Regions from separate parts of the Geodermatophilus sp. SYSU D00708 genome, predicted to be linked through region 4. Evidence: riboswitches for the same ligand, from Rfam matches in the RefSeq annotation. Region 4 holds a riboswitch; each other region holds the start of a gene.
The links. Region 4 has a riboswitch for cyclic di-AMP ahead of ACI79D_RS02280 (hypothetical protein). Riboswitches for the same ligand answer to the same signal wherever they lie in the genome.
Positions count from the first base shown of each region.

Region 1 (7,300 bases), on a different contig from region 4:
GCCCAGGTCGAGGAGGGGCTGTCGATCAGCGGCGTGCTGCTGGGCAAGACCCTGGGCGCCGGGCCCACGCAGTCCCGGCGGTTCGCCGACACCTCCGAGGGCCTGGTCGACCTGGAGGTGCGCTCTCAGCTGGCCGGCCGGTGGCGGATGGCCACGATGAGCATCGTCTTCGCCGCCATCCCGGCGGCGATCTACCTCGCCGCGGGGCTGCCGGCGACCTCCGGCGGCATGACCATCGGCACCCTCGTCGCGTTCACCACGCTGCAGACCACGCTGTTCCGCCCGCTCATGCAGCTGCTCGACGTCGGCGTCTCGGTGACCAGCTCGATGGCCCTGTTCAGCCGGGTGTTCGAGTACCTCGACCTGCCGGTGGAGATCGACGACCCGGCCGACCCGGTGCCGCTCGACCCGGCGGCCGTGCGCGGCGAGGTCCGGTTCGAGGGCGTCTCGTTCACCTACCCCGGCGGGCACCGGCCCGCGCTGGCCGACGTCGACCTCGCGGTGCCGGCCGGCACGACGCTGGCGCTGGTGGGCGAGACCGGCTCGGGCAAGAGCACGCTGGCCTCGCTGGTCGCGCGGCTGGCCGACCCGACCGCCGGCCGGGTGACGATCGACGGAATCGACGTCCGCGACCTGAGCCTGGCCACGCTGGCGCAGGTGGTGGGCGTCGTCGCGCAGGAGACCTACCTGCTGCACACGACGGTGCGGGAGAACCTGCGGCACGCCCGGCCCGACGCCACGGACGCCGAGATCGAGGACGCCGCCCGCCGTGCCCAGGTGCACGACGTCATCGCCGGGCTGCCCGACGGCTACGACACCGTGGTCGGCGCCCGCGGGCACCGGTTCTCCGGCGGGGAGAAGCAGCGGCTGGCGATCGCCCGCACGCTGCTGCGCGACCCGCGGGTGCTGGTGCTCGACGAGGCGACCAGCGCGCTGGACACCGCCACCGAGCGGGCCGTGCAGGCCGCCCTCGACGAGGCCAGCCGCGGCCGGACGACGATCACCATCGCGCACCGGCTGTCCACGGTGCGCGATGCCGACCGGATCGCGGTGCTCGCCGCGGGCCGGGTCGTGGAGAGCGGCACGCACGAGGCGCTGCTCGCCGCGGGCGGCCGCTACGCCGAGCTGGTGGCCGCCGCCGACCGGGACGTCGCCCTCGCCGCCTGAGCGGAGGTCGGCCTCGTCGATGAGAAGGCGGCACGGGCGCCGTCCTACCGGGGAGACCGGTCACCCGAGGCCGGGCCGCACCCGAGGAGGACCCCGATGCGACCGCTCGTCGTCACCACGTTCGTCACCCTGGACGGCGTCATGCAGGCCCCCGGCGGGCCGGGCGAGGACCCGGAGGGCGGGTTCTCCTACGAGGGCTGGCTGGTGCCGCACTTCGACGAGGACCTCGGCGCGCAGATGGAGGAGTGGTTCGTCCCCGCGCAGGACTTCCTGCTCGGCCGGCGGACCTACGACATCTTCTACGCGTCCTGGCCGAAGATGCGGGACGAGAGCAGCGCGGTCTCCACGGGCCTCAACGACAAGACCAAGTACGTCGCCTCGCGGACCCTCACCGAGGTGGAGTGGGAGACCGCGCGGCTGCTGGAGGGTCCCGTGCCCGACGCCGTCCGGGCGCTCAAGGCCGAGGACGGCGGGGAGCTGCAGGTGCACGGCTCGGCCGGGCTGGTGCAGACGCTGCTGCACGAGGACCTGGTCGACGAGCTGCGGCTGGTCGTCTTCCCGGTGACCCTCGGGCAGGGCAAGCGGCTGTTCGGTGAGGGGGCGATCCCGCGCACCTGGCGGCTGACCGCGTCGAAGGTGACCGGCTCGGGCGTGCTGATCGCCACCTACCAGCGGGCCGGTGAGGTGGAGACCGGCTCGGTGGGGCCCGAGTACGAGGAGTGACACACCCGGGAAGGACGGCGGTCCCCCACCCGTTGCTCGTGACAACACCACGGAAGAGGCACCGTCATGAGCATCCCGCTGTCCATCCTCGACCTGGCGCCGATCGCCAAGGGGTCGACCGCAGCCGACAGCATCGCCGCGAGCGTCGCGCTCGCGCAGCGGGCGGAGCAGACCGGCTACCGCCGGGTCTGGTACGCCGAGCACCACAACATGCCGCACATCGCGTCGTCGGCCACGAGCGTGCTGATCGCGCACGTCGGCGCGCAGACGTCGTCCATCCGGCTCGGCGCCGGCGGCGTCATGCTGCCCAACCACGCGCCGCTGACCATCGCCGAGCAGTTCGGCACCCTCGACGCGATGTACCCGGGCCGGATCGACCTGGGCCTGGGTCGGGCTCCGGGCTCGGACCAGAACACGATGTACGCCCTGCGCCGGGACCCGCGCTCGGCCGACCGCTTCCCGCAGGACGTCCTCGAGCTGCAGGCCTACCTGGCCGGCGAGTCGCGGGTGCCCGGGGTCGACGCGATCCCCGGCAAGGGCTCGCGCGTGCCGCTCTACGTCCTGGGCTCGTCGATGTTCGGGGCGACGCTGGCCGCCGCGCTCGGCCTGCCCTACGCGTTCGCGTCACACTTCGCCCCGGCGATGCTCCAGCCCGCGGTCGAGGCCTACCGGCGCGAGTTCAAGCCGTCCGAGCAGCTCGCCGAGCCGTACGTGGTCGCCGGCGTGAACGTCGTCGCGGCCGACACCCGCGCGGCGGCCGAGGAGGCCTACGCCGCCGTCCGCCGGACGCTGGCCGTCGGGCTGTTCGGCCGCGGTCGCTCGCTGTCGGACGACGAGACGCAGCTGCTGCTCGACGGCGGCGCGGGCCTGCACGTCGACACGATGCTCACCCACACCGCCGTCGGGACCCCGGACGAGGTGCGTGAGTACCTCCAGGGCTTCGCGAAGCACGCCGACGCCGACGAGCTGATCGTGGCGCACCAGTTCCCCGGCACGGAGGGCCGGCTGCGCTCGGTCGAGCTGACCGCCGAGGCGATGGCCACCGCCTGAGACCGGCCCGAGGGCCCTCTGCGCGCGCAGAGGGCCCTCGGCGTTCCCGGGCTCAGTACCACCCGCGGGCCCGGTGGTGGCTCCACGCCCCGCAGGGGCTGCCGTACCGCTTCCCGATGTAGATCAGCCCCGCCTTGATCTGCCGGTAGGGGTCAGAGGTCTTGCGGATGCCGGTCATGGCCCAGGTCGAGTCGAGGAACTGCGGGATGCCGTAGGCGGTGCTCGTCGGGTTCTGCGCGTTGGGGTTCCACCCGCTCTCCCGCTCCCACAGCTGGTCGAGGCAGCCGAACTGGGTCCGGTTGCCCCCGACCTGGCCCAGGGCGTGGTTCTTGTAGGCCTGCTTCTGCGAGGCCCCGATCGAGGCCAGGGAGTGGTCCCCCTCCGCCCGGGCGACCGAACCCCCGGTGGGGGCGAGGGCGAGGGCCAGGCTCAGACCGGCTGCGGCGGCGAGCCGGTGCAGGGAGCGGGGGCGCTGGTTGTGCTGGTTGTGCATGTGTGTTCCTCGTGCTGTGCGGTCGCCCGGCACCGACGGCGCCGGGGCGATGGTGCGGGACCGGCCGGGGCCGTCGGCGTGTCGTCAGCTGGGCGCGCGGCACCGGCCGGACACGGGCGCCCGGCGAGGAGCCGTCGGCCGACGGTGCGTGCCGTGCGGCTGGTCCTGGGATGGACAGGCGGGAGCGCGACGGTCCCGGACCTGTGGGCGCGCGGGGGCTCCGGGCCCCAGGGCGCGGTGGTTCTCCGTTTCTCCCCGGGCCGCCTACCGGGTCAGCTGACGGGTTCGGGCTGGGAGTGCCCTACCCGCTCCCGGTGCACCCGGGAGCGGGACTCACCCCGGGTGGTGCGGGTGGGTCCCCGGCTCGCGCCCACCACGGTGGGTGCGACTCGGCGGCGTCCGGCGCGGGCTCCCCGGGCTCGGGAGACGTCGAGGGCCGGACACGGTCACCGTACGAACGCGACGTACATCGCGCCACTCGACGGCCGCCGATCTTCAGTTGCGACATGGCCGTTGCGGCGGGACGCGCGTCACTGTGAGCACCGTGACGGTCGCGGCCCGGAATGGCGGCTCCGGTCCGGGCGTCGAACTCCTCGTGGACCTGTTCTCCCCTGTGACCCTGGGCGACCTCGAGCTCGCCAACCGCGTCGTGATGGCCCCGCTCACCCGCATGCGCTCCGGCGCGTCCGGCGTCCCGGGCGACCTCGTCGTCGAGCACTACCGGCAGCGCGCCGGCGTCGGCCTGATCATCACCGAGGGCACCTACCCGAACCACGAGTCGCAGGCGTTCGTCGGCCAGCCCGGCATCGTCACCGACGAGCAGGTCGAGGGCTGGCGCCGCGTCGCCGAGGCGGTGCACGCCCGCGGCGGCACGATCGTGATGCAGGTGATGCACGGCGGCCGGGTCACCCACCCCGACGTCAACGGCGGCCGCCGCGTGGTCGCGCCCAGCGCCGTCGCCATCAACGGCGAGGGGCACACGGAGAAGGGCAAGCAGCCGTACCCGGTGCCGCACGCGCTGACCGTCGCCGAGGCCCGGGCGACCGTGCAGGACTTCGTCACCGCCGCCCGCCGCGCGATCGAGGCCGGCCTGGACGGCGTGGAGATCCACGGCGCCAACGGCTACCTGCTGCACGAGTTCCTCTCCCCGACGTCCAACCTGCGGACCGACGAGTACGGCGGCTCCCCGGAGAACCGGGCGCGCTTCGTCGTCCAAGTGGTGACGGCGGTGGCCGCGGCGATCGGCGCCGGCCGCGTCGGCCTGCGGATCTCGCCCGAGCACGGCATCCAGGACGCCCTGGAGACCGACCGGGACGACGTCCTCGCCACCTATGGCGCGCTGCTCGACCAGCTCGCCCCGCTGGGTCTCGCCTACCTGTCGGTGCTGCACCGCGAGCCGGCCGGCGACCTGGTGCAGGAGCTGCGCCGGCGCTTCGGCGGCCCGCTGATCGCCAACAGCGGGTTCGGCACGGTCACCACGCGCGAGGAGGCGGTGGCGCTCATCGAGGCCGCGCACGCCGATGCCGTCGCCGTGGGCCGCCCGGTCATCGCCAACCCCGACCTGGTGGAGCGGTGGGCCGGCGAGCACCCGGAGAACGAGATCCGGGCGCACCTGTTCTACGCGTCCGGCGCCGAGGGCTACACCGACTACCCGACCCTCACCGACCGCCGGGCCAGCTGACGTCCTGTGCACTCAGCGTGGTCTCGCGCAGTCCGAGACCACGCTGGGTGCACACGGCGCTCGCCGGCCGGGTACGGGAGCCGTGTGGACCTCGAGGACGTCGTGCCGGCAGCCGACCACGTCACCCGCCAGGCGCAGTGGATCGACGCCCCACCGGCGGCGGTATGGGACGAGCTGCACCGGGTGCGGATGTCCCGGCTGCCCGTGACGGCGGTGCTCAGCGCCGCCCGTTTCCTGCCGGTCGTGCTCGCCGGTCGCGGGCTGGGACACCTGCGCGACCGGCCGTTCCTCGACGCCGTGCCGGTGCCGCTGCTGTGCTCGCAGCCCCCGGAGTCGGCCGTGTTCGGCGGCGTGCTCCAGGCGTGGCGGCTGTCCGGCGGTGACCGGCCACCGGCGCTCGACGCCGACGGCGTGCGTCGGTTCGCGGAGCCGGGCTGGGTGAAGGCGGCGATGGACTTCCGCCTGGCGCCGTCCCGCGGCGGCACGGTGCTGAGCTCGGAGACCCGCGTGGTGGCGACCGACCCGGCCACCCGTCGGCGCTTCGACCACTACTGGTGGGTCATCCGCCCGGGCAGCTCCGCGATCCGGTGGGAGCTGCTCGCCGCCGTGCAGGTCCGCGCAGAGGCCCGTGCCGGGGCCCGCGCCGCCTGACCGCCGTCCGGCAGGCCGCCCTCCCGGTTCGTGCACTCAGCGCGGTCCGGCGTCGTCCGGGACCACGCTGAGTGCACACAGCGCCCGCCCGGGATGGGTCAGCCCCGGCGGCGGCCCAGGAGCCAGCCGACGAGGACGCCGAGCAGGGTGAGCCCGGCGCCGCCGACCGCGCCGGTCACCAGGGTTCGGACGTCGGACGGCGCGGCCGGCGCGGCCGCGGCCCGGCCGGCGAACACCGTGGGTGCCGCGGCAGCAGGGGTGACCTCAGCGGCGGCAGGCGCCTCGGCGACCGCAGGAGCCTCGACAGCGGGCGCAGCGACCCCGGTCAGCTCGTCGTCGATCGCCCTGAAGAACTGCCCGGCCATCCGCTTGGCGACGCCGGTGATCATCCGTTGGCCCACGCCCGCGACCGGGCCGCCGATCACGGCGTCGGCCGAGTAGGTCAGCGTCGTCGTCCCGGCGTCGGTCGGCTCCAGGTTGATCGTCACCTGTGCGCGCGCGTTCCCGGGCGCACCGGCCCCGGACGCGTGCATCACGTAGGACTTCGGCCGCTGCTGGTCGGTCAGCCGCACCTCGCCGGCGTAGGTCCCCTTGATCGCCCCGACCCCGACGGACACGTTCATCCGGTACTCGTCGTCCCCGGTGCGCTCCAGCGACTCGCACCCGGGGATCGTGCGGGCCAGCACCGCCGGGTCGGTGATGACCGACCACACCTTCTCCGGGTCGGCGTGCAGCACCGCAGAGCCGTCGAGGTTCACGCACTCACTCCTGTCCTGCGGGCGGACGCCGCCGTCCGCTCCGAATCGGGGGATCGCACCAGGTCGTACAGCTGGGTGGGGGACAGCGGCATCGCCGCGATCCGGCGTCCGGTCGCGTCCTCGATGGCCGAGGCGATCGCCGCCGTCCCGGGGATGACGCCGGCCTCACCGGCGCCCTTGATGCCGAGCGGGTTCAGCGGCGACGGGGTCTGCTGGTGGTCGATCACCACGTCGGGGACCTCCGACGCGTAGGGCATGAGGAAGTCCATGAACGACGCGTTCTGCAGCTGCCCGTCGGCGTCGTAGGCCATCCGCTCGTACAGCGCGCCGCCCACGCCCTGCGCGACGCCGCCCTGCACCTGGCCCTCGACGATCATCGGGTTGACCACGTTGCCGCAGTCGTGCACGACCGCGTACTTGACGACGTCGATCTCCCACGTCGCCGGGTCGATCTCCACGACCGCGGCGTGCGCGCCCGAGGCGAAGGTCGACCGGATCGGCGAGTAGTAGTCGCGGTGCTCCAGGCCCGGCGCGTCGCCCTCGGCCACCGGCGGCTTGCTGTCGTCGCCCGGGCCGGCGAACTGGGTGGCCTGCTTGGCCGCCTCGTCGAACGCGTAGCGCAGCGGGTTGGACAGGACGGCGACCGTCCGCAGCGGGATCGACGCCCCGGGGGTGCCCTTCACCTGCACCACGCCGTCGTCGATCTCCAGGTCGCCGGCGTCCACCTCGAGGACGTCGGCGGCGATCCGCAGCGCCTTCTCCCGCACCCCGCGTGCG
Region 1 is NZ_JBJGYS010000007.1:28,807-36,106, reverse strand. It holds gene ACI79D_RS08195 (ABC transporter ATP-binding protein) at 1-1,167, shown strand, start outside; gene ACI79D_RS08190 (dihydrofolate reductase family protein) at 1,264-1,890, shown strand; gene ACI79D_RS08185 (LLM class flavin-dependent oxidoreductase) at 1,957-2,940, shown strand; gene ACI79D_RS08180 (aggregation-promoting factor C-terminal-like domain-containing protein) at 2,993-3,433, opposite strand; cyclic di-AMP (ydaO/yuaA leader) riboswitch at 3,680-3,838, opposite strand; gene ACI79D_RS08175 (alkene reductase) at 3,978-5,114, shown strand; gene ACI79D_RS08170 (hypothetical protein) at 5,199-5,765, shown strand; gene ACI79D_RS08165 (SRPBCC family protein) at 5,864-6,523, opposite strand; gene cutA (aerobic carbon-monoxide dehydrogenase large subunit) at 6,520-7,300, opposite strand, start outside.
Region 1: another riboswitch for cyclic di-AMP. It lies ahead of ACI79D_RS08180 (aggregation-promoting factor C-terminal-like domain-containing protein); the one in region 4 lies ahead of ACI79D_RS02280 (hypothetical protein).

Region 2 (7,300 bases), on a different contig from region 4:
CCGCTGGGCGAGCGGCTGGGCCACTTCTTCCGCGGCATCGGCGTCACCGTCTACGAGGGCTACGGCCTCACCGAGACCACCGCGGCCGCCGCCGTCAACCACGACGCCGCGTTCCGCATCGGCACCGTGGGGCGCCCGCTGCCCGGCGTCGAGGCCGCGATCGCCGACGACGGGGAGATCCTCATCCGCGGCGGGATCGTGATGCGCGGCTACTGGCAGAACGAGCAGGCCACCGCCGAGGCGATCGACGCCGACGGCTGGTTCCACTCCGGCGACCTCGGCGACATCGACGGCGACGGCTTCATCCGGATCACCGGGCGCAAGAAGGAGATCCTGGTGACCGCGGGCGGCAAGAACGTCGCCCCGGCGGTGCTCGAGGACCGGATGCGCGCCCACCGGCTGATCAGCCAGTGCATCGTCGTCGGTGACCAGCGGCCGTTCATCGGCGCGCTGATCACCCTCGACGAGGAGGCGCTGCCCGGCTGGCTGGAGTCCAAGGGCAAGCCGGCCGACACCAGGCCCGAGGCGCTCACCCAGGACGCCGACGTCCTCGCCGAGATCGAGACCGCCGTGGCCGAGGCCAACAAGGCGGTGTCGAGGGCCGAGTCGATCAAGAAGTTCCGGGTGCTCGCGTCGGACTTCACCGAGGCCAACGGGATGCTGACCCCGAGCCTGAAGCTCAAGCGGGCCGTGGTCATGAAGGAGTTCGACGACGAGGTCGAGGCCCTCTACCAGAGCTGAGCGCCGCTGAGCCCCGTCCCGCCGTGCGTGGGGCGGGGCTCAGCGCCGTCCGGGCTCGAGCAGGGCGGCGAACGTGTCGGCGATCGTCTTCCACGACCACCGCTGCTCCACCCACGCGCGGCCGGCCGCGCCCATCCGGCGGGCCCGGTCGGGGTCGTCGAGCAGACCGGCGATCGTCGCCGCCACCCCCTCCGGCGACCGGGGGTCGGCGACCACGTGGCCGGTCACGCCCTCCCGCACCGTCTCCGGCGCGCCCCCGGACGTCCCGGCCACGACCGGCCGCCCGCACGCGGCCGCCTCCAGGTAGACCATGCCCAGCCCCTCGACGTCCAGGCCGCCGCGGCGGGTGCGGCAGGGCATGGCGAACACGTCACCGGCCGCGTAGTGCGCGGGCAGCCGGTCCGGCGGCACCGGCCCGGTGAGGACGACGGAGTCCCCGAGTCCCCGCGCGGCGACGGCCCGGCGCAGCGAGGCCTCCAGCGGCCCGCCGCCGACGAGCAGCAGCCGGGCGTCGGGGTGGCGCTGCAGCACCCGGGGCCACCCGGCGACCAGCACGTCCTGCCCCTTGCGGGCGACCAGCCGGGAGACGCAGACGACGACGGGCGCCGCGCCCAGCCCGTACCGCTCCCGCACCGCCGCGCCGTCGGCGCCGGGGGTGAACAGGTCGACGTCCACCCCTGGCGACAGCTGGGCCATGCGGACCGCACCACCCAGCGCCGGCGCCAGCCGCTGGTGGGTGTACTCGCTGATGTAGGTGAGGACGTCGAGCCCGCCGGCGATCCGCCGCATCACCTGCCGCGCCCCCGGCAGGGCGACCCAGCCGGTCTCGTGGCCGTGGGTGGCCCCCACCAGGTGCCCGACACCGGCGGCCCGCAGCGCGGGGGCCAGCAGTCCGAGCGGCGCCGCGGCCCCGAAGAAGGCCGTGTCGCAGCCGTACCGCCGGGCCAGGTCGGTCGCGGCCCGCGCCGCGCCGGGGGTCGGCAGCAGCATCCCGGTCGGCCGGCGGACCACCGGGTAGGGCAGCGCGGCGTCGTACTGCTCCCACCCCGGCGACCGGGAGGCGAGCACGACCAGGGAGTCCGGCGGCCGCCGGGCCAGCAGCGACGCGACGAAGGTCTGGATGCCGCCCTGCCGCGGGGGGAAGTCGTTGGTGACGACGAGCGTCCTCACCCGGCCTCCTGCAGGCGCTGCCAGTCCTCGGCGAACGCCACCCGCTGCGGCCCGGTGGGGTGCGAGCCGAAGAACCACTGCCAGGCCGCGGGCGGGTCGGGGTCGGAGAGGTTGCTGGCGGCGAGCCGGTCCTGCATGGCGACGAAGGCGTCGGCGTCCCCGGTGAGGTCGAGCGCGTGCAGGTCGGCGCGGGCCTCGACGTGCCGGGAGACCAGGTTCTGCACCGGCGTGGCGACCAGCGAGCCCACGGCCACCAGCAGCAGGGCCAGCGGGACCACCCGCGGGTCGCCGGGGCCGTCCACCCCCGCCAGGCGCAGCAGCGGGGTCCACGACAGCAGCCAGCCCAGCGCCGCGACCGAGGCGGCCGCGCCGAGCGCGCCCATCAGCGTGCCGGTGAGGACGTCGTCGGCGCTGACGTGGCCGAGCTCGTGGGCCACGATCGACTCGATCTCGGCGTCGGGGAGCTGGTCGAGCACCGTGTCGTACACGACGATCCGCCGGGTCGAGCCGAAGCCGGAGACGTAGGCGTTGAGCGCCGTGGTCCGCCGGGAGGCGTCGGCGACGAGCACGTCCGCGACCGGGGTGCCGTTCTCCTCCGCCAGCTCGAGCAGGTCGGTGCGCAGCTGCCCGGCCGGGAGCGGGTCGAACCGGTTGAACGCCGGCTCGATGAGCACCGGGTAGAGGAAGGACCCGACGACGACGAACCCGGCCGCGACCAGCGCCGCCCAGGCCCACCAGGTGCCGGGGGCGTGCCGGGCCAGCCACACCAGCGCGAGCAGGACCCCTGCGGTGACCGCGGCCGAGATCGCGGTGGAGACGGCGACGTCGCGGAACCACAGCGCCCAGCTGCGGGTGGACAGCCCGTACCGGTGCCGCACCGTCTCCCCGTACGCGGCGAACGCGAGGGTGACCAGGCGGCCGGCCACCACGAGGGCGACCGTGCCGAGCAGCACCTGCCAGGCCCAGCCGCCGCCCAGCGGCCGGGCGACCGCGGTCACCAGCCCGCGGCCCAGCGGGGTCAGCGCCAGGACCGCGGACGCCACGAGGCTCAGCACCAGGGAGGCGAGGGAGGCCGGCCGGAGGGACGCGGCGAAGGACTCCGCCCGCTCGGCGACCCCCGGCGGCAGGCCCGCCCCCGGGCGGACCGGTGTGCGTCCCCCGGGCGGGTCGGGCAGCAGCGTCCACGGCGTCCGGACGACGATGACGACGACGAGCGCCACCCCGAGGACCACCGCGACCAGCAGCGCGGCCCGGCGGGCGCTCACCCGGCCGATCCTAGGAGGACCACCTGCCCCCCACCGTGTAAGGACCCCGTCCTCCTCACCCTTCGCCAGCTCAGGGCGGGACCCGGGACGGGGCCGGCGGCGGCCCGGCAGGGGGCCGCGGGGGTCCGGGGCGGGGCGCCAGCTGGCCCCGACAGGGGGCCGGACGCGCGTCGGGCCGGTGACCTCCGGGAGGTCACCGGCCCGCTGCCCTGCCGCCGGTCGCTAGGCGATGCGGCGCATGGCGGTGATGCCGCCCATCGAGTCCACGCCGACCACCTTGACCGGCTGGCCCGACGTGGAGGCGTGCACCATCTGGCCGTTGCCGATGTACATCGCCACGTGGCTGACCGGGCTGTAGTAGAAGATCAGGTCGCCCGGCTGCAGGTCGGCGCGGGACACCGCGCGGCCCATCGTCGACTGCATGCGGCTGGAGTGCGGCAGGCTGATCCCCGCCGCGGCGTACGCGTACTGGGTCAGGCCGGAGCAGTCGAAGGCGTTCGGCCCACCGGCGCCCCAGACGTAGGGGTCCCCGACCTGGGCGAGCGCGGTGTCGACGGCGGCCTGGGCCGAACCGCTGGCGGCGGGCGCCGGCGCGGGCGCGGCCACGGCCTGGCCGGCGTGGGCCGTGACGACCTCCTGCTGCTGCGGAGCCGACAGCGCCGCGTACTGCGCCTGGTAGTCGGCGATGTCCGCCTCGAGCTGCGCCTGGCGGGCGGTGACGTCGTCCAGGGTCGCCTGCGCCTGGACCCGGGCGGCGTCGGCCTCCTGCTGGGCCCGCTCGGCCGCGGCGGCGCTCTCGGCCACGTCGGCCAGGACGTCGTTGGTGTGGCCGGCGATCGCGTCGAGGGTGGCCAGCGACGACACGAAGTCCTCGGGCGAGTCGCTGGTCAACAGCAGGTCCAGCTCGTGCATCCCGTCACCGCTGGTGAACGCGGTGCGGGCGACCTGGCGGATCTGGCCGTCGAGGGCGCCGAGCTGCTCGCGGGCCGCCGCGGCTGCCTGGTCAGCGGCCTCGACCGCGGCCTGCTGCTGGGCCAGCGCCTCGCGGGCGTCGTTGACCTGCTCGGTGACGACCTCGAGGTCGTGTCCGGCCTGTGCGACGAGCTGGGCCGCCTGGGCGGCGCTCGCGGCGCGCTCCGGATCCGCGGCGGCGGTCCCCGGCAGGAGGGTGAGGGCGAGGGTCGCGGTGGCGCCCACGACGAGCCCGCGGCCGAGGCGGCGGGGCAGCGTCGGGCGGCGGAAGGCCACCGGGAGGTCGGAGTGGATCTGGTCGAGCGCATGCCCCAGGGCAGGGCGGGGGGTCGCCACGGTCGGCGGCTCTCCGTTTCTTCCTCAGCAACCGCCTACCGAGTTAGCTGACGGGTTCGGGCTGGGAAGACGTGCCCTATCTCTGCGCGCCGGCGGGCCGGCGCGTGTGCCCCGGCGGACCGGCGCACGCGAGAACTCACCCCAGTGCTGCGGTGGGTCCCCGGTTCCCCCTCGGCGCCACGGGGACGCGTCGGGCGATTCGGCGGTGCCCGGCCGAGGTCACCTCTCTGCGGGCGACGACCACCCGGTCGGACCGGCTCACCGTACGGGCGTGATGAAGTTGTGACAAATGGGGCCAGCGGGAACTGTGGGGACATCCACAGGATCGCCCGGCCCGACACGCCGCCGGGATGGACCCCGCGCCCGCCTGCGGGTGACCCGGCCGCACGGGCCGGGTCACCCGGTGCGCCGCCGGCCCCGCCCGGCCCCACCCGACCGCTCTTCCGGCTCGGCCTGGTGCCGCAGCGGCGGCACGAGACCACCCTCGGCCAGGGCCCTCACGGCGCGACGCTCCACCTCGTCGAACTCCACGACGACGCCCGGGCCCGGGACGACGCCGTCCCCGGTCGCGTCCGCGCCGCGCCGCGCGGTCATCGGCACGACGGTCGGGTCCTCGGTCCGCCAGCCCGGCGGCGCCCCCAGCAGCACGGTGACGACGCAGTCGGCACAGCCGGTGCCCCGCACGGTGCAGGTCTCGCAGTCGATCAACATGGCCCACTCCTCACCCGGCCGACCCCGGTCGTGGAGGCCCTCCATGGCCTCGGTCGGTCCGGCTGGCACGGTAGGGACGGCCACCGACAGTTCCGTGCGCCCGCGCGGTGCCCGCCGTCCGCGCGGCGTCCCGGGGCGGTCGCGATCCGGCCGGGACCCGGCGCGCGTCCCCGGGACTGTCACTGGCCCGACCTACCGTCCGCCCCGTGCCGTCCTCCCTTCCCCGGCAGGTGCCGCTCTCCCCCGCCCACCTGGCCGGGACGGCCGCGCGAGCCGCGGCGGGCCTCCCCCGCTACGAGCAGGCCACCATCGACGAGCTGGGCACCCCGCTCGCGGAGGTGACGTTCGTCGTCGTCGACCTGGAGACCACCGGGGGCTCCCCGAAGGACAGCGCGATAACCGAGATCGGCGCGGTGAAGGTCCGCGGCGGCCGGGTCCTCGGAGAGTTCCAGACCCTCGTCGACCCGGGCTGCGCGATCCCGCCCTACATCAGCGTGCTGACCGGCATCACCACGACGATGGTCGCGGCCGCCCCCCGCATCGGCGCGGTGCTGCCCAGCTTCCTGGAGTTCGCCCGGGGTGCCGTCCTCGTCGCCCACAACGCCCCGTTCGACCTGGGCTTCCTCAAGGCGGCCTGCGCGGAGAACGGCATCCCCTGGCCCGCGGCGGCCTCGGTCGACACCGCCGTCCTGGCCCGCCGGCTGCTCACCCGCGACGAGGTGCCCAACTGCAAGCTGGCCACCCTCGCGCCGTTCTTCCGCGCCGACGCCGAACCGTGCCACCGCGCCCTGGCCGACGCCCGCGCCACGGTCGACGTGCTGCACGGCCTCTTCGAGCGGCTGGGTCCCCTCGGCATCACCACGCTGGAGGAGCTCACCACCCTCAGCCGCCAGGTCGACCCGGAGCGGCTGCGCAAGCGCCACCTGGCCGACGCCGTCCCGACCGGCCCGGGGGTCTACGTGTTCCGCGGCCCGCGGGACGAGCCGCTCTACGTCGGGACGTCGAACGACCTGCGCAGCCGGGTGCGCAGCTACTTCACCGCCGCCGAGCAGCGCAGCCGGATCACCGAGATGGTCGCGCTGGCCCGGCGGGTCGACGCGATCCCCTGCGCGCACGACCTCGAGGCCGCCGTCCGGGAGCTGCGGCTCATCGCCGAGCACAAGCCGCGCTACAACCGGCGCTCCCGGTTCCCCGAACGGGCGCTGTGGGTGCGGCTCACCGACGAGCCCTTCCCGCGCCTGTCGGTGGTCCGCCGGGTGCGCCCCGGCGCCGGGGTGTTCCTCGGCCCCTTCCCCGACCGGCGGGCCGCGGACGCCGCCGTCGCCGCCGTCCACGAGTCGCTGCCGCTGCGCCAGTGCACCGGCCGGCTGTCGCTCAAGGTGCTCGGCACCGCCTGCGCGCTGGCCGGGATGGGCCGCTGCGGCGCGCCCTGCACCGGCGCCCAGTCGGTCGACGAGTACGCCGAGATCGCCGGCGTGCTGCGCGCCGCGGTCGCCGCCGACCCCGAGGCCCTGCTCGCACCGCTGCTGGCCCGCGTCGACAGGCTCGCCGCCCAGGAGCGCTACGAGGACGCCGCCGTGCTCCGCGACCGCGTGGCGGTGCTGGTGCGGGCGGTGCGCCGGCGCCAGCGGCTGGAGTCGCTGGCCGCGGTCGCCGAGCTGGTCCTCGCCCGCCCGGACGGCGAGGGCGGCTGGCAGCTGTCCGTCGTCCGCCGGGGCCGCCTGGTGGCCGCGGGCTGCGCGCCGCGGGGCGCCTCCGTTCGGGCCACCCTGGCCGGACTGCTGGCCACGGCCGAGACACCGCTGGGTCCGGACGACGAGCTGGCCGCCTCCGTCGACGAGACCGAACTGGTGCTGCGCTGGATGGAGAAGCCGGGCACCCGGCTGGTGCAGGTCACAGGCACCCTCGCCTGCGCCGCCCCGGGCACCGGGAGCTACACCGCGTTCCTCGACCGCGTGGAGGCCGGCCACGCCGACCGCGACCCGTTCGCCGACAGCCGGCCACTGGGCACGCGGGCCCGCCCCGACCGGGTCTCCCCCGGCTCGCGCGCCGCCGTCGGGCGGACCGGGGCCCGGCTAGCATCCCCGGCGTGATCACCGCCATCG
Region 2 is NZ_JBJGYS010000030.1:8,104-15,403, forward strand. It holds gene ACI79D_RS20540 (AMP-dependent synthetase/ligase) at 1-741, shown strand, start outside; gene ACI79D_RS20545 (glycosyltransferase family 4 protein) at 781-1,911, opposite strand; gene ACI79D_RS20550 (M48 family metallopeptidase) at 1,908-3,176, opposite strand; gene ACI79D_RS20555 (C40 family peptidase) at 3,399-4,484, opposite strand; cyclic di-AMP (ydaO/yuaA leader) riboswitch at 4,501-4,671, opposite strand; gene ACI79D_RS20560 (hypothetical protein) at 4,881-5,195, opposite strand; gene ACI79D_RS20565 (DEDD exonuclease domain-containing protein) at 5,402-7,288, shown strand; gene ACI79D_RS20570 (Lrp/AsnC family transcriptional regulator) at 7,285-7,300, shown strand, end outside.
Region 2: another riboswitch for cyclic di-AMP. It lies ahead of ACI79D_RS20555 (C40 family peptidase); the one in region 4 lies ahead of ACI79D_RS02280 (hypothetical protein).

Region 3 (7,300 bases), on a different contig from region 4:
GAGGATGGGCCGAGGACGACCGGGCGCGGGCTGCGACCGACCGTGCGGCCGACGCCGACGACCGCCTCGCGGCGGAGCAAGATCGGCTGGCAGCGGCTCGGGACCGAGAGGCCGCCCGCACCGACCGTGAGCAGGACATCCGTGACCGGGCCGAGACGGAGACCGACCGCGGCAGGTCTCGTGCTGCCGAACGCAGGGATCCCTGAGCCGGTGAGCCGCTCGGACACCCTGCCCGGCTCGCCGGGAGGGCGCTCCAGGCGCAGGGGGAGAGGGGCCCCGCCGTCCCGGGCCGGTCGCTCTGTCGATGGGCCTCCTGGGGGTCTACCGGCCCAGCAGAGCAACCGGCGCATCGGCATGGCCATCGGCATCCTGATGGCTCGGCACGGGCTGACCGAGCAGCAGGCGTTCGACGCCTGCGCCCCGCCAGCAGCCACCGGAACACCCGGCTGCGCGAGGTCCCGCAGGAGGTCGTCTACACCGGCGTCCTGGAGATCGACACGGGGCCTCCCGGACCGCAGCCTCTCGCTCAGGGCCGCCGCCTGGGACGGTCCTCGACGTCTGCTCCGGCCGCTTCCGCGAGATCCTCGACGCCCTCGCCCGACGCGTGGACGCCGCCCACGACCACGCCTCGGAGTGCCCTGTGGGTGGGCGACCTGTGCACCGCGGTGCCGATGCCTCGACCAGCGCACACACCGGTGGGGCGGGTGGGGCTCGAACCCACGACCCAGGGATTATGAGTCCCATGCTCTGACCGGCTGAGCTACCGCCCCGGAGCCTCCAGCCTGCCAGACGCCGTCCCGGGCGTGCCGCCGTGGCCGCCCTCCCCGCGGTAGCTGAGGACGGCGGCGCCGGCCGCCCCGAGGACGAGCGCGGCGAGCACCCAGAACGCGGCCGGGTAGCCGCCCAGGACCTCGGCCAGCGCCGTCCCCGCCCACGGCGCCACCGCGGTGGCGAGGGTGACCGGCGCGGCCAGGTACCCGCCGACCGTGCCGTAGCGGGCCGCGCCCCAGCGCTCGGCGACGACGGTGGCCTGCAGGAGCGTTCCCGCGCCGCGCGCGGCCCCGGCGAGCACGGAGGCCGTGACCAGCAGGGCCGCGGGTCCGGGCAGCCCGGCGAGCAGGGCGATCGTCCCGGCCGAGGCCAGCACGATGACCACGGCGCGGCCGGCCGGGGAGGTCCGGCGGGCCAGCGGCGCGTACCCGAGCCGCCCGAGGAGCTGTCCGGCTCCCAGCAGGCCGAGGGTGGTGGCCGCCAGGGTGCTGGAGAACCCGCGGCCGGTCAGGAGCGGGATGAGGGTGAGGCTGGCCGCGTAGAGGCCGAACGCGGTGAGCGTCAGCGCCGCGGCCAGTAGCAGGAACCCCGCCGTCCGGACCTCGGGCGGGACCCCGCGGTGACCCTCCAGGGTCCCCGACCGCGGTCGGGCCCACGCCGCGGGCAGGACGACGGCGTGCAGCGGGACGGTGACGACGGCCAGCACCGCGGCCAGGACCAGGTAGGTCTGCCGCCAGGAGAGGCCGGCGAGCAGCGCGTCGGTCAGCGGCGCGAACACCGTGCTGGACAGCCCGGCCGCCAGGGTCAGGGCGGTCAGCGCCCGCACCCGGTCCTCCCCGTACCAGCGGGCCAGCGCGGTGAACGCGGCTTGGTAGAACACCGCGGCCATCGCCACGCCGGCGACCAGCCACGCCGCCAGGAACCAGCCGTAGCTCGGCGCCAGGGCGATGCCGACCGTCGCGGGCACCGCGAGCAGCGAGCCGGCCGTCATCACCCGGCGGGGGCCGTGCCGGTCGAGCCAGTGGCCCACCGGGATCCCGGCCAGCGCGGAGACCACCAGCCCCACCGAGAACGCCGCCGACGCCGTCGGGGCCGACCAGCCGGTGTCGGCGGTGATGTCCCGCAGGGCGACGGGGAAGGCGTAGTAGAGGACGCCCCAGCTGGTGATCTCGGTGATGCACAGGGCCACCAGGCCGCGCTGCCGGGCCCGGCGTGTCGGCGGCGTGTCGGGAGAACGTGTGCGGGATCTCATGCCGACGGTCTGCCGCGTCCCCGCGCGCGGGCGCGGCGCGCGATCGCGGTCGGGGGCACGCACAACGTCTACCGGAGTCGGTGCAGGTGGGCGACGGGGTGCCCGCCCCGGCCGGCCGGTAGCGTCCGGGCTCACCGGAGCGGGGTCGTCCGGGTGCGCGTGGTAGCCGAGGGTCACCCCTTCGGGCAAGGAGGCGCGCCGGGGGCGTTACCCGATCGTGACCACCCGTCACATCCGTAGTAGCTTTCCCGACGGCCTCGCCGGGCTCAGCTCCTCGGGAACCGAGGGCCTCGGCCAGGCCCCGCCGAACCGCCGCAGGCCCCTCGGGGTCGAGGCGGACCGGGGACCCACCGTTCCACTGGGGTGAGTCCTGCCTGCGCTGCGCGCGGGCGGGTAGGGCGCCGTCCGGCCCGAACCCGTCAGCTAACCCGGTAGGCGGCCGCGAGGATGGGAGAACCGCCGCCTTGGCGACCCTGCACCACCGCACCAGCCTGCTCGACCGCGCCACCGCCCCCCGCCGAGGCCGCCGGGCCCTGCTCGTCGCCGCCGCCGCAGCGGGCCTGCTGGCCGGCACCCCGGCCGCGCTCGCCGCTCCCGTCACCCCCGCCTCCTCCGAGCAGGAGGAGCTGACCGCACAGGTGGCCCGCATCGGGGAGCAGGTGAAGGCCGCCGAGGAGCAGCTGCAGCGGATGACCGTGGAGGCCGAGGCCGCCGCGGACGCCGCGCTGGTCGCGCGCGCCCAGCTCACCCAGGCGCAGGCCGAGGCCGAGCGGACCGCCGCCGAGCTCGCCGACGCGCAGGCCGACGTCGTCGGCGCCGAGCAGGCCATCGCCGACCTGGGGCGCCGGGCCTACATGGGCGGCGACACCCGGTACGGCGACATGGAGCTGCTGCTCGACGCGCAGGACCCGACCGAGCTGCTGCAGCAGGCCGCCACGATGGAGGTCATCGGCGACCACCGCGCCGCGCAGCTCCAGGAGTTCCTGACCGTCCAGCAGCGCGTCGCCGAGGCCGACCGCGCCGCGGACGAGGCCGTCACCCGGCTCGACGGGGCCGCCCGGGCCGCCGACGAGGCGCAGGCCGCCGCCGACGCCCACCTGGCCGCTGCCCAGGCGGAGTTCGACGCCCGCGCCGCGGAGAAGGCCTCCCTGGAGGAGCAGCTGCGGCAGGCGGGGGAGCGGTTGCTCGCCGCCCAGGGTGCCGCGGACCCGGGCGCGGCCTGGAACCAGCGCCAGACGCAGGCGCAGGCGGTGTCCGCCGCGCAGAGCGCCACCGCCATGCCCACCGCCGGCCGGGTCACCTCCTGCTACGGCGCACGCTGGGGCACCCAGCACCAGGGCATCGACATCGCCGCGCCCATCGGCACCCCGATCCACGTGCCCGAGGACGGCGTCGTGCTCCAGGCCGGCCCGGCCAGCGGGTTCGGGCAGGCGGTGTACGTGCAGCACGCGGACGGCCAGATCACCCTCTACGGCCACGTGAACCGCTTCTTCGTCAGCGCCGGCCAGGTGGTGACCGCCGGCCAGCAGATCGCCGAGGTCGGCAACAAGGGCCAGTCCACCGGCCCGCACCTGCACTTCGAGGTGCACCAGGGTGGGCTCTACGCCAGCCGGGTCAACCCGGTGCCGTGGCTGCACGAGCACGGCATCGCCACCGGCGGCTGCTGACCGCCGGGCCCCGGTCCGGCTAACGGCGTCCCCGCAACCGGCCGAGGAGCCCGCCCACGCCGCCGAGGGTCTGGGCGGCCAGCTGCAGGATCGGCCCGCCGGGGATGCCCGGAGCCGACTGCACGATGGGCGCCAGCGCCAGCAGCCCGCCGATCTCGTGCACGCGCAGGCGGCGGCGGGCCACCGCGACGACGGGGTTGACCCGGCCGGACGCCGCCTCCAGCAGCAGGTCGGCAGGCGCCTCCACCGCCGTCCCCGTCGGCCGGCCGGGCGGCAGCCGCCGGACGGTCCAGCCGTCCTCGTCGGCGGCGAACCGCCAGCCGCCGTCCGGGGTGGCCAGGCCGGCGCCCCCGGTGATCCCGCTCGCCGCCGCCAGCGCGCCGGTCACGTCGGCGAGCGCGGCGAGCCCCGCCTGCAGCACCGGTGCCGGGACCGGTGGCGCCCCCGCGTCGGCCAGGTCGAGACCGTGCACGGCGAGCTCGTAGGCCTGGCCCAGGACGACGCTGAGCAACGGCAGCCGGCCGACGACGGCGACCGCCGGGGCGGTGTCGAGCTCGACCGGCTCGTCGGACAGGTAGCGGGCAGTGGCGTCCCGGTTGCGGCGCAGGGCCTCGAGCACCTCCGCGCGGGGAGCGTCGCGGTGGGCGGCGGTCACCCGGGCGTTGGTGGCGTCGACGTCCGCCGGCGTCCCGGTCCCGCCGGCGCGCGCCGAGGCGACCAGGTCGGCCAGCGCGGCGTGGTCGTCCCAGCAGCCGAGGTGCACGCACACCTCGTGCACCCGCCACCCGGGCAGCCGGGTCGGCCGGTCGAGGTCGACGGCCGAGGCCTGGTCGAGGAAGGCGTCCCACGCGCCGAGCGCCATCGCGGCGACCTCGTCCCGCCCGGCGTCGGCCATGCCCTGCTGTCGCACCATGCGGCGCCCCTACCCCGGCCGGGCGCCGGCGAGGCGTGGACGGTGGGCTTGTCCGGCGGACGCCGGCCGCGCAGCCTGGACCCATGACACGCAGCGGCACGACGCAGGGGACCGTCATCCGCTGGGACGACGCCCGCCGGGCCGGCCTCGTCGAGGCGCCCGACCTGCCGGGCGCGTGCTGGGTGGACGCCGCGGTCGTCGAGGGCCGCTCGGAGGGGACCCTGCGGGCCGGCCAGGTGGTCGACGTGGACTGGACCGAGCCGGGCGCCGAGGGCCTGCCGTTCCGGGCCACGCGGGTGGTCCCGCGGGAGGACCTCCAGGCCACGCTCGGTGCCTGACGGCAGCGTCGCTCCCCGTGTCCGCAGGGCCCTGATCGCTACGCTGGGTGATCAACGACCCTCGAGTGGAGGCTGGTTGGGGATCGAGTTGTGGGTCCGCGGGGGAGATCCTGTGGATGGTGTGTGGGTGGAGGCGCGGTGCTGGACGCCGGTCCCGCCTGCGTGGTATGGCCCGCTGACCAGCACATAGAGGCTCAGGCGGTGACCTTCCGTCACATGTGACTCATTGGTCCCACCCGCACTGGCGCGATCGGGTGACCATCGTGCAAACTGTTCCCGGGACCCCTGGTCCACAACCGCCGAACACAGCCTGTCACCGAATCGATCGTCCGTTGGGGAAGACGAGACCGATCGAGTCGATGGAGGTGCCCCGTGCAGCGACGGTCTACCCAGGGTGTCGTCTTCGTGCACGCGTGCCCGAAGGCGCTCTGCCAGCACGTCGAGTGGGCGCTCGAACGCGTCGTCGGCGCGCCGGTCTCCCTGTCGTGGGCCGACCAGCCCGCGGCACACGGTTCCTACCGTGCCGAGGTCGCCTGGACCGGCGCCCCCGGCACGGGGGCGAAGCTGGTGGCTGCGCTGCGCGCGTGGCCCATGCTGCGCTTCGAGGTGACCGAGGAAGCCAGCCACGGCAACGACGGCGAGCGCATGTCGTACGTGCCCGGCCACGGCGTCTTCCGGGCACCCACGAGCGCCAACGGTGACCTCATCGTCACCGAGCAGCAGCTGCGTCACCTGGCCGCCACGGCGACGTCCATCGAGGCGTTCCGGCACGGCGTCGACGAGCTCCTCGGTGCGGCCTGGGACGCCGACCTCGAGGTCTACCGGCATGCCGGCGACGGCAGCCCCATCACCTGGCTCCACCAGGTGGTCTAGGCCCCGGCCGGAGGCTCGCCCCGAGCCTGCGAGGGGTGAGGGGGCCGGGGCCTTCGACTTCATCACGATCCGACTACGACGAGCTGAGGGCTCCGGCCCTGCCGTCGTAGGCTCGGGACCGGTCGTCCGGACGTCGTCGGGGAAGCGGCGTCCGGACGATCTGCTCCTTCGACCGGGTCCTCCTCCTACAGCGGGATGTTGCCGTGCGCGCCGCGCCCGGCCGGCGCCGACGCCAGCGCCTCGATCAGCCGGCCCCGGGTCCGCGACGGCTCGACCACCTCGTCGACGACGCCGATCTGCAGCGCCCGGTTCACTCCGCCGGCGATCCGCTCGTGCTCGGCCGCCAGCTGCGCGTGCAGCGCCTCCCGCTCGGCCGGCGGGACGGCGGCCAGCTTCTTCCGGTGCAGGATGCCCACGGCCGCCTTGGCGCCCATCACGGCGACCTCGGCCCCGGGCCAGGCGAACACCGCCGTCGCGCCCAGCGAGCGGGCGTTCATCGCGATGTAGGCGCCGCCGTAGGACTTGCGGGTCACCAGCGTCACCCGGGGCACCACCGCCTCGGCGAAGGCGTGCAGCAGCTTGGCGCCGCGCCGGACCACGCCGTCCCACTCCTGGCCGACGCCGGGCAGGTATCCCGGGACGTCCACGAGGACCACCAGGGGGACGCCGAAGGCGTCGCACATCCGCACGAAGCGGGCCGCCTTCTCGGCCGACGCGGAGTCCAGGCAGCCGCCCAGGCGCAGCGGGTTGTTGGCGACGACCCCGACGGTCCGCCCGGCCAGCCGGCCCAGGGTGGTCACGATGTTCGGCGCCCACCGCGGGTGCAGCTCGAGGCCGGGGCCGTCGAGCACCGCGGCGACCAGCGGCTTGACGTCGTAGGCGCGCTGCGGCTGCTCGGGCAGCAGCGCCCGCAGGTCGACCTCGGGCTCCCCGGCGGCCGGGGCGAAGGAGCCCTGCGCGGCCAGCAGGTCGACCGCCTCGCGGGCGGTGTCCAGCGCCGCCTGCTCGGACCCGGTCACCACGTGGACGACGCCGCTGCGCCGGCCGTGGGTGTCCGGGCCGCCCAGCTGCTCCTGGTCGACCTCCTCGCCGGTGACCGACCGGACGACGTCGGGCCCGGTGACGAAGACCCGGCCTGCGGGCGCCATGATCACCAGGTCGGTCAGCGCCGGGCCGTAGGCGGCGCCACCGGCCGCGGGGCCGAGCACCACCGAGATCTGCGGGACCCGCCCGGAGGCCCGCACCATCGCCTCGAAGACCTCGCCGACCGCGTGCAGCGCCGTGACGCCCTCGGCCAGCCGCGCGCCTCCGGAGTGCCAGATCCCCACGACCGGCACCCGCTCCCGCAGGGCGGTGTCGATGGCGTCGACGATGTGCCGGCAGCCGTCGAGCCCCATCGCGCCGCCCATGACCGTGGCGTCGGTGCAGTAGGCGACCGCCCGGGTGCCCGACACCGTGCCGCGGGCGGCCACGACGCCGGAGGTGT
Region 3 is NZ_JBJGYS010000027.1:59,718-67,017, reverse strand. It holds gene ACI79D_RS19895 (hypothetical protein) at 1-206, shown strand, start outside; partial or broken gene ACI79D_RS19890 (ANTAR domain-containing protein) at 127-399, shown strand; tRNA gene ACI79D_RS19885 (tRNA-Ile) at 697-770, opposite strand; gene ACI79D_RS19880 (MFS transporter) at 761-1,960, opposite strand; cyclic di-AMP (ydaO/yuaA leader) riboswitch at 2,362-2,456, shown strand; gene ACI79D_RS19875 (peptidoglycan DD-metalloendopeptidase family protein) at 2,488-3,690, shown strand; gene ACI79D_RS19870 (maleylpyruvate isomerase N-terminal domain-containing protein) at 3,710-4,603, opposite strand; gene ACI79D_RS19865 (hypothetical protein) at 4,687-4,941, shown strand; gene ACI79D_RS19860 (DUF3145 domain-containing protein) at 5,314-5,814, shown strand; gene ACI79D_RS19855 (acyl-CoA carboxylase subunit beta) at 6,000-7,300, opposite strand, start outside.
Region 3: another riboswitch for cyclic di-AMP. It lies ahead of ACI79D_RS19875 (peptidoglycan DD-metalloendopeptidase family protein); the one in region 4 lies ahead of ACI79D_RS02280 (hypothetical protein).

Region 4 (7,300 bases):
GCTGATCAGGAAGGGCGTGCACGCGCTGCCGTGCATCGGCGACGGCCGCCAGTCGGGGACGTCGGGCTCCCCCTCGATCCTCAACGCCTCACCCGAGGCCGCGGCCGGCGGCGGGCTGGCGCTGCTGCGGACCGGGGACGTCGTCCGGATCGACCTGCCCGCCGGCCGGGCCGACGTCCTGCTGCCCGACGAGGAGCTGGCCGAGCGCCGCCGGGCGCTGGAGGAGGCCGGCGGCTACCCGGTGCCGCCGTCGCAGACGCCGTGGCAGGAGATCCAGCGCTCGATGGTCACCCAGCTGTGCGACGGCATGGTCCTGCGCCCGGCGGTGGGCTACCAGCGGGTCGCGCGGACCGCGGGCATCCCCCGCGACAACCACTGAGGCCTCACCGCCCGGGCGGCGGCCCGCCCTGCACGAGCGCGACCGCCTCCGCGGTGAGCCGGGTGACGGTGGCGAGGTCGCCGGCCGCGATCCGGTCGCGCGGCACCATCCACGAGCCGCCGACCGCCACGACGGCGTCGAGGCGCAGGTAGTCGGCCAGGTCCGCGGGGCCGATGCCGCCGGTGGGCACGAACCGCACCTCGCCGAACGGAGCGGCGAGCGCGGCGACCGCGCGGGCACCGCCGGAGGTGCCGGCGGGGAAGAACTTGACGGCCGTCACGCCCAGCTCGAGGGCCGCCTGCACCTCGGTCGCGGTGACCACGCCGGGCAGGGCGGGGACGCCGTGCTCGGCGCAGCGCTCGACGACCGCGCGGCTGAGGCCGGGCGAGACCACGTAGCGGGCGCCGGCGGCGACGGCCCGGTCCACCTGGGCGGGGGTCAGCACGGTCCCCGCCCCGACGAGGACGTCCCCCCGGTCGGCCACGGCCCGGATGGCGTCGGCCGCGGCGGGGGTGCGGAAGGTGACCTCGGCGACGGGCAGGCCGCCGGCGACGAGCGCGTCGGCCAGGGGGCCGGCGTGCCCCGCGTCGTCCAGCACCACGACCGGGACCAGCCGCGCCCGTTCCAGGGCGGCCAGCACGTCGGTCACCGGTCCACCACGTTCCGCAGCTCGCCGCCGGCCAGCAGCGCCGCGAGGTTGGCGGAGACGAGGTCGTCCGCGCCGACCGGCCGGCCGCCGGCCGCGTGCGGCGTGAGCAGCAGGTTCGGGGCGTCCCACAGCGGGGAGTCCGCGGGCAGGGGCTCGGTCTCGGTCACGTCGAGGGCGGCGCCGGCGAGGCGGCCCTCTCCCAGAGCGGCGACGAGCGCGGCCTCGTCGACCGTCGAGCCGCGGCCGACGTTGACCACGAAGGCGTGCGCCGGGAGCGCGGCCAGTCGGCCGGCGTCGAGGGCCCGGGTGGTGCCGGGGGTCGAGGGCAGCACCATGACCAGCACGTCGGTCCGCCCCAGCTCGGCGTCCAGGTCGTCCTCGGCGACGACGGCGAACCCGGAGCGCTCCCCCGCGCTGCGCGCCGCGCCCCGGACGGAGGCGCCCAGCTGGGCCAGCAGGGGCGCGAGGGTCTGCCCGATGGCGCCGAACCCCCAGATGAGCACGCGGGCGTCGATCAGGGTGGTGACCGCACCCTCGGGGTGCAGCGGCTGCAGGCCGCCCAGCTCGCGGGCCCAGCGGTGCTCCGCCTGCGCGCGGGCGGCCGCGGGCAGCCGGCGCACCAGCGCGAGCACCATCGCCAGGGCGTGCTCGGTCACCGTCGCGCTGTGCAGCCCCACCCCGGCGGTGACGACGACGTCCTCGGGGAAGCCGGCGGCGAGCACGGCGTCGGGTCCGGCCGCCAGCGTCTGCACCCAGCGCAGCCGCGGCATCCGGCCGGCGACGGCGGCGAGGTCGGCCGGGGCGTTGCCCCACACGACCAGCGCCTCGGCGTCCAGGTGCTCGTCGGGGACGGGGGCCGAGGCGTCGTAGGTGACGGCGCGGACGCCGTCGGGCAGGTCCGGCGCCAGCGGGACGGAGTCGGGCAGCAGCAGCTTCACGGGGGGCCTCTCGTCGCAGGTCAGGCGGCGACCGGGCGCCGCCCCGGGACGGCGTCGTCCTCGAGGCGCAGGTCGCGGCCACGGGTCTCCGGCGACAGCAGCATGGCGACGGCGGAGATCCCGATCATCCCCATCGTGTAGACCGCGACCGGCCACCAGCTGCCCGACGCCCAGGTGATCAGCGCGGAGGAGACCAGCGGTGCGATGCCGCGCCCGAAGACCGAGGAGAACTCGCGGGCCAACGAGATGCCGGCGTAGCGGTAACGGGCGCCGAACACCTCCGCGTAGAACGCGCCCTGGCTGCCCACGCCGAGGGCGGCCCGCCGGAGGTCGGCCTGGTCGACGGGGTGGTCGTCGGTCTCGAGCGATGCTCGGGAGGTGCTCACGGGAACTCCTGCCGGTGGAGGCCTGCAGGCACATGGCACACCCGGACACCCGGCGCCGCCACCGCAGGGCGGCCGCCGGTCGTCCCGCGGAGCGGGCGTCAGCCCCGGTAGTTCACGTGGACGTGGTCGAAGTGGTTGGCCGTCACGCCGCCGCGGTCGGCCATCGGCTCGAAGGACCCGTTCGGCGACTGCAGGATCCGCTGCTCCCAGATGAGGTACTCCACGCCGAGCTCGGCCCAGTGGTCGCGGTGGTACTGGACGATGGCGTCGCCCAGGGCCGCGTCGGTCAGGACCATGTAGTCCACGGCCAGGCCGGAGGGGTGGCCGTGCGGGTCGGTCGCGCTGGCGCGGGTGCCGCCCAGGGTGATGTCGGCGGCGCCCGGCACGTTCGAGACGACGGCGTTGGCGGCGGCCTGCGCGGCCGGCTTGATGCTCCCGGCGGTGTTGGTGATCCGCGCGACCGCGCCCGGGGCCGCCGCGCGCGCCGGGGCGGCGGCCGCCGGTGCGGGGGCGGCGGGTGCGGCCTGCTCGGCGGCAGCGGCGGCTTCGGCCTCGGCGGCTGCTCGCGCGGCGGCCTCGGCCTCGGCGGCGGCCCGGGCGGCGGCCTCGGCCTCGGCCTGCTGCCGGTCCCGCGCGGCCTGGTCGGCGGCGGCCTGCGCCTGCTGCGCGGCGGTCTGCTCGGCCTCGCGGGAGGCGCGGCTGGCGGCGAGGTCCTCGAGCGGCTGCAGGTCCGGAGCCGCGTCGACCCGCGCCGGGGCGGACTGGGCGCTGAGCCCGAGCTCCGCGGCGACGCTGACCGACTCCGACGCGCCGGCCTCCGCCTGCGCGGCCGGCTCGACGCCGATGAGGGCGTTGGCCAGGACGGCGCCGGCGACGGCGGTGCCCAGGAGCAGCGCCGGACGGCGGCGCGAGCGGGGCTTCCCGCGGCGGTCTGCGCGGGAGGAGGTGGTGGTGCGGGGGTCCATGGGGTGTTGCTCCGAGGTGTGCGAGCGCAGCGGCACCACGGCGGGGCGCGGGCTGCGGCGGGGAGGTCGGGCGGGGGGCGGCGGCGGTCCGGGCGGGCCGGTCCGCGGCACTCCGGGGGACGGCGGGGGCGCCGGTCGAGCGAGGGTGCTCGGGGGTGCGGCGGGTGCGGGCCCGGGACGGCCGCGTGCGGTCAGGTGCGCCGGCGCGCCCGGTACCGGAGCGACGAGGGGCGTCCAGCAGCGCAGGGGCACGCCATGCGGCGGCTCTCCGTTCTTCCGTGAGCCGCCTACCGAGTTAGCTGACGGGTTCGGGCGGGAAGCAGCCCTACCGGCCCCGGGCACGTGGCCCGGAGCGGATTCACCCCAGTACTGCGGTGGGTCCCCGGCTCGCCCCGGAGGGCGACTCGGCGGCGTCCGCCGGCTTCCCCGGAGGGGGACGTGACGACCGGGCGGACCCACCGACAGTAACCGGCGTTATGCGTTTGTGACAATCGCGCGCCGACGATTCGTCGGGTGATGCGTGTCGCGCCTTCCCCGCCCGACGGTCGGAGCTGGTACGCGCCGTCGATCCGCGTGCGCGGGGCCGCCCGCGCCGTGCGTGCACGTACCGCGGTGGTCGGTGCCCGCAGGACGCGGTAGGTGCACACCCCGTCGTCGGGGCCGCGGGAAGGGTCGCGGGAAGGGCCGGAACGCCGCCCTATGGTGGGGCCGTGGAGGTCTGGTTCAACCCGTCCTGCTCCAAGTGCCGCGCCGCGCGGGCCCAGCTGGAGGAGGCCGGCGTCGAGTACACGCTGCGCCGTTACCTTGACGACCCGCCGACCGAGGACGAGCTGCGCGCCGCGCTGGCCGCCCTCTCCCTCGAGCCGTGGGACGTCACGCGGATGTCCGAGCCGCTCGCCCGCGAGCTGGGCCTGGCGGACCGGCCGCGGGACGCCGACGCGTGGATCCGCCTGCTCGCCGAGCACCCGCGGCTCATCCAGCGCCCGCTGGTGCTCACCGACGACGGCCGGGCGTGGATCGCCCGTGACGACCAGACCCTCACCGAGGTGGTCGCGGCCGGACGGCGCCCCGGCCAGGACGGCTGAGCCCGGTCGGCGCTACCGGCCCAGCAGCCGCCGCAGCCCCGTCACGGGTGCGCGCAGCGACCACCACGCCAGCCGCACCGGCACGCCGGCCGCGGCCCGGGCCCCGCGCACGCACAGGCGCCGCAGATCGGCGTACTCGGCGGGCCGCGGACGGTTCGCCGCAGCGGGCCGTGGGCCCGCGGCGGGCGCGGCCTCGTCGGGGGGCGGCGTCGCCGGGACGATCAGGTCGACCGTCGTCCGCCGCCGGGGCGCCCGCAGCGACTCGAACGACGGGATGGGCGGCGGCGTGGGCGCGTCGTCGTCGGCCTCGATGCCGGCGGCGACCGCCTCGGTGTGCACCTCGGCCTCCGAGGGGGCCGTGCGGGGCACGCGGGCGACCGGCTCGGGGACGACGGTGCGGATCGCGGCGATCAGGCCCGGGCCGAGCCCGTCGATCGCGGCGAGCTCCCGCCGGCTGAGGCCCGCGAGCTCCTCGGTGGTGGTCACGCCCGCGCGGAGCAGCGCGGTCACGGCCCGCCCGGGCAACCCCAGGTCGCGGATCGTCCCCGCCGGCCCGCCCCCCGGCGACTCGATCGACATGCCGCTCAACGTAATCGCTGCCCGCCGTCCGGGCGCAGGTGGACCGGCGCGGGGCGCTGCCGAGCCGCGCGTCACTCGCGGGTGGAGGTGTCCCCGGTGTGGTGGGCGCAGCCCGGCGGGCCACTACCGTCCGGCTCCTCCCACGGACCGGCCGAGCAGCGCGGCGAGCCGGTCGATCGCCGGTGCGTCCTCGGCCACCGGCCGGGGCGGCGCGAACGGCTGCCGGCCCTCCGGGAGGCGCCCCAGCAGGTCGCGGCTGAACGCCAGCTCGCGCTCGGCGAGCTCGTCGGGGAACGGCGCGGGCCGGCCGGTCGCGCGGGCGAGGTCCCAGCCGTGCACCAGCGTCTCGACGGTGCGCAGGCGCACGAGGGCGGGGCCGGGCAGCGTGCCGGCGGGCAGCGTGTGTGCCCGCTCCAGGACCCCCGGTTCCCGCAGCGCGGCCAGCAGCTGGTCGGCCGAGTCCCGGTGACTGGCCGCGGGGTCCTCCCCCAGCTGGTCGACGGAGGCCCGCCGGCCGAGCTGGTCCAGCGGCGGCAGCGGCTCACCGCGCAGCACGCGGACGACGAGCCGGTTGCCGCCGACGAGGTGGTTGACCAGCCGGCGGACGGTCCAGTCGGTGCACGGGGTCGGGGCGTCCCACTGGTCGGGCGTCACGGCGGCGACCAGCTGTCCGGTGCCGTCGAGCGCGGTGGCCAGCGGGGCGAGGGGTGCGTCGGTCACGGGTCCTCCGGGGCTGCGGGCTGCGCTGGGCGGCGAGCGTGGCAGCTGCCACCGACGATCCCGGAGCCCTCAGCCGGCGTCGGCCCAGGACCGCACCACGGCGACGTCGAGCGGGAAGTCCACGGGGAACCCCCCGAACAGCAGCCGGCCCGCCTCGGCCGCCGCGCGCCGCACCTCGGCGGTCACGTCCTGGGCCAGGGCCTCGGGGGTGTGGACGACGACCTCGTCGTGCAGGAAGAACACCAGGTGCGGGCGCTCGTCGACCCGCCCGGTGCCGCCGAGCCGCCACAGCCGGTTGCGCAGGTCGGCCAGCCAGCACAGCGCCCACTCGGCGCCGGTGCCCTGGACGACGAAGTTGCGGGTGAACCGCCCCCAGGCGCGGCGGTGGCGGTCCCGCTGCTCGCTGCCGTCGTCCCCGTCGGCGGGCTCGCCGAGCCCCACCGGGCGTTGCGCCCAGGCCCCGGTCGGCGCCGGCGATCCCCGGCCGAGCAGGGTGTGCACGACCTCGCCGCGCTCCCCCGCGCGGGCGGCCTCCTCCACCAGCCCGATCGCGCGCGGGTACCGGCGGGCCAGCCGCGGCATCATGCGGCCGCTCTCGCCGCGGGTGCCGCCGTACATCGCCCCGAGCATGCCCACCTTGGCCTCGGCGCGGGTCGCGACCGCACCGGAGGCCACCATGCCCTGGTAGAGGTCCGACGAGCGGGCCGCCTCGGCCATCGCGAGGTCGCCGCTCATCCCGGCGAGCACCCGCGGTTCGAGCTGGGCGACGTCGGCGACCACGAACCGCCAGCCGTCGTCGGCCACCGCCGCGGGGCGGACCTGGACCGGCACCGACAGCGCTCCCCCGCCGTTCGACGCCCACCGCCCGGTGACCACGCCCCCGGGCACGAAGACCGAGCGGAACCGGCCCTCGCGCACCCAGCTGTCCAGCCAGTTCCAGCCGTTGGCGGCGAGCAGCCGGGCGAGCCTCTTGTACTCGAGCAACGGCGCGACGACGGGGTGGTCGAACTGCTCGAGGGTCCAGGACCGGGTGTCGCGGACCGGCAGCCCGACGTCCTGCAGGGCCCGCAGCAGCGCGCCCGGCGAGTCCGGGTTGAGGTCGGGCACGCCGAGCGCGGCGCGCACCTCCCGGGCCAGCGCCTCCAGACCCGAGGGCCGGGCCCCGCCGACCGGCCGCGGGCCGAGCAGACCGGTGAGCAGCCGCTCGTGCACGTCGGCCCGCCACGGCAGGCCGGCCCAGGTCATCTCGGCGGCGGCGAGCGCGCCGGAGGACTCCGCCGCCACCAGCAGACCCAGCCGCGCCCGCCGGGGCGACGCGGCGAGCACCGCCTGCTGCCGCTCGTGCTCGGCGAGGGGGTCGAGGCGGTCGGCGGGGTCGTCGAGAGCGAACAGCGCCGGGGCGGCCTCGCTCACCGGCTGCAGCGCGTCCCACCCCGCGGTGTCGCCGCCGCTGAGCAGCGCCTGGTCGGCGAACGGCGAGCGCCGCAGCAGCGCGTGGCCGAGCCGCAGGTCGGTGCATCGCTCGACCCGGACGCCGGCCGCCAGGAGCGCCGGGTACCACCGGGTGGTGTCGTCCCACACCCAGCGGACCGGCGCGGA
Region 4 is NZ_JBJGYS010000002.1:80,744-88,043, reverse strand. It holds gene ACI79D_RS02300 (IlvD/Edd family dehydratase) at 1-379, shown strand, start outside; gene eda (bifunctional 4-hydroxy-2-oxoglutarate aldolase/2-dehydro-3-deoxy-phosphogluconate aldolase) at 384-1,028, opposite strand; gene ACI79D_RS02290 (phosphoglycerate dehydrogenase) at 1,025-1,966, opposite strand; gene ACI79D_RS02285 (hypothetical protein) at 1,987-2,352, opposite strand; gene ACI79D_RS02280 (hypothetical protein) at 2,451-3,317, opposite strand; cyclic di-AMP (ydaO/yuaA leader) riboswitch at 3,587-3,737, opposite strand; gene ACI79D_RS02275 (ArsC/Spx/MgsR family protein) at 4,028-4,402, shown strand; gene ACI79D_RS02270 (hypothetical protein) at 4,415-4,981, opposite strand; gene ACI79D_RS02265 (TIGR03086 family metal-binding protein) at 5,105-5,701, opposite strand; gene ACI79D_RS02260 (bifunctional 3'-5' exonuclease/DNA polymerase) at 5,771-7,300, opposite strand, start outside.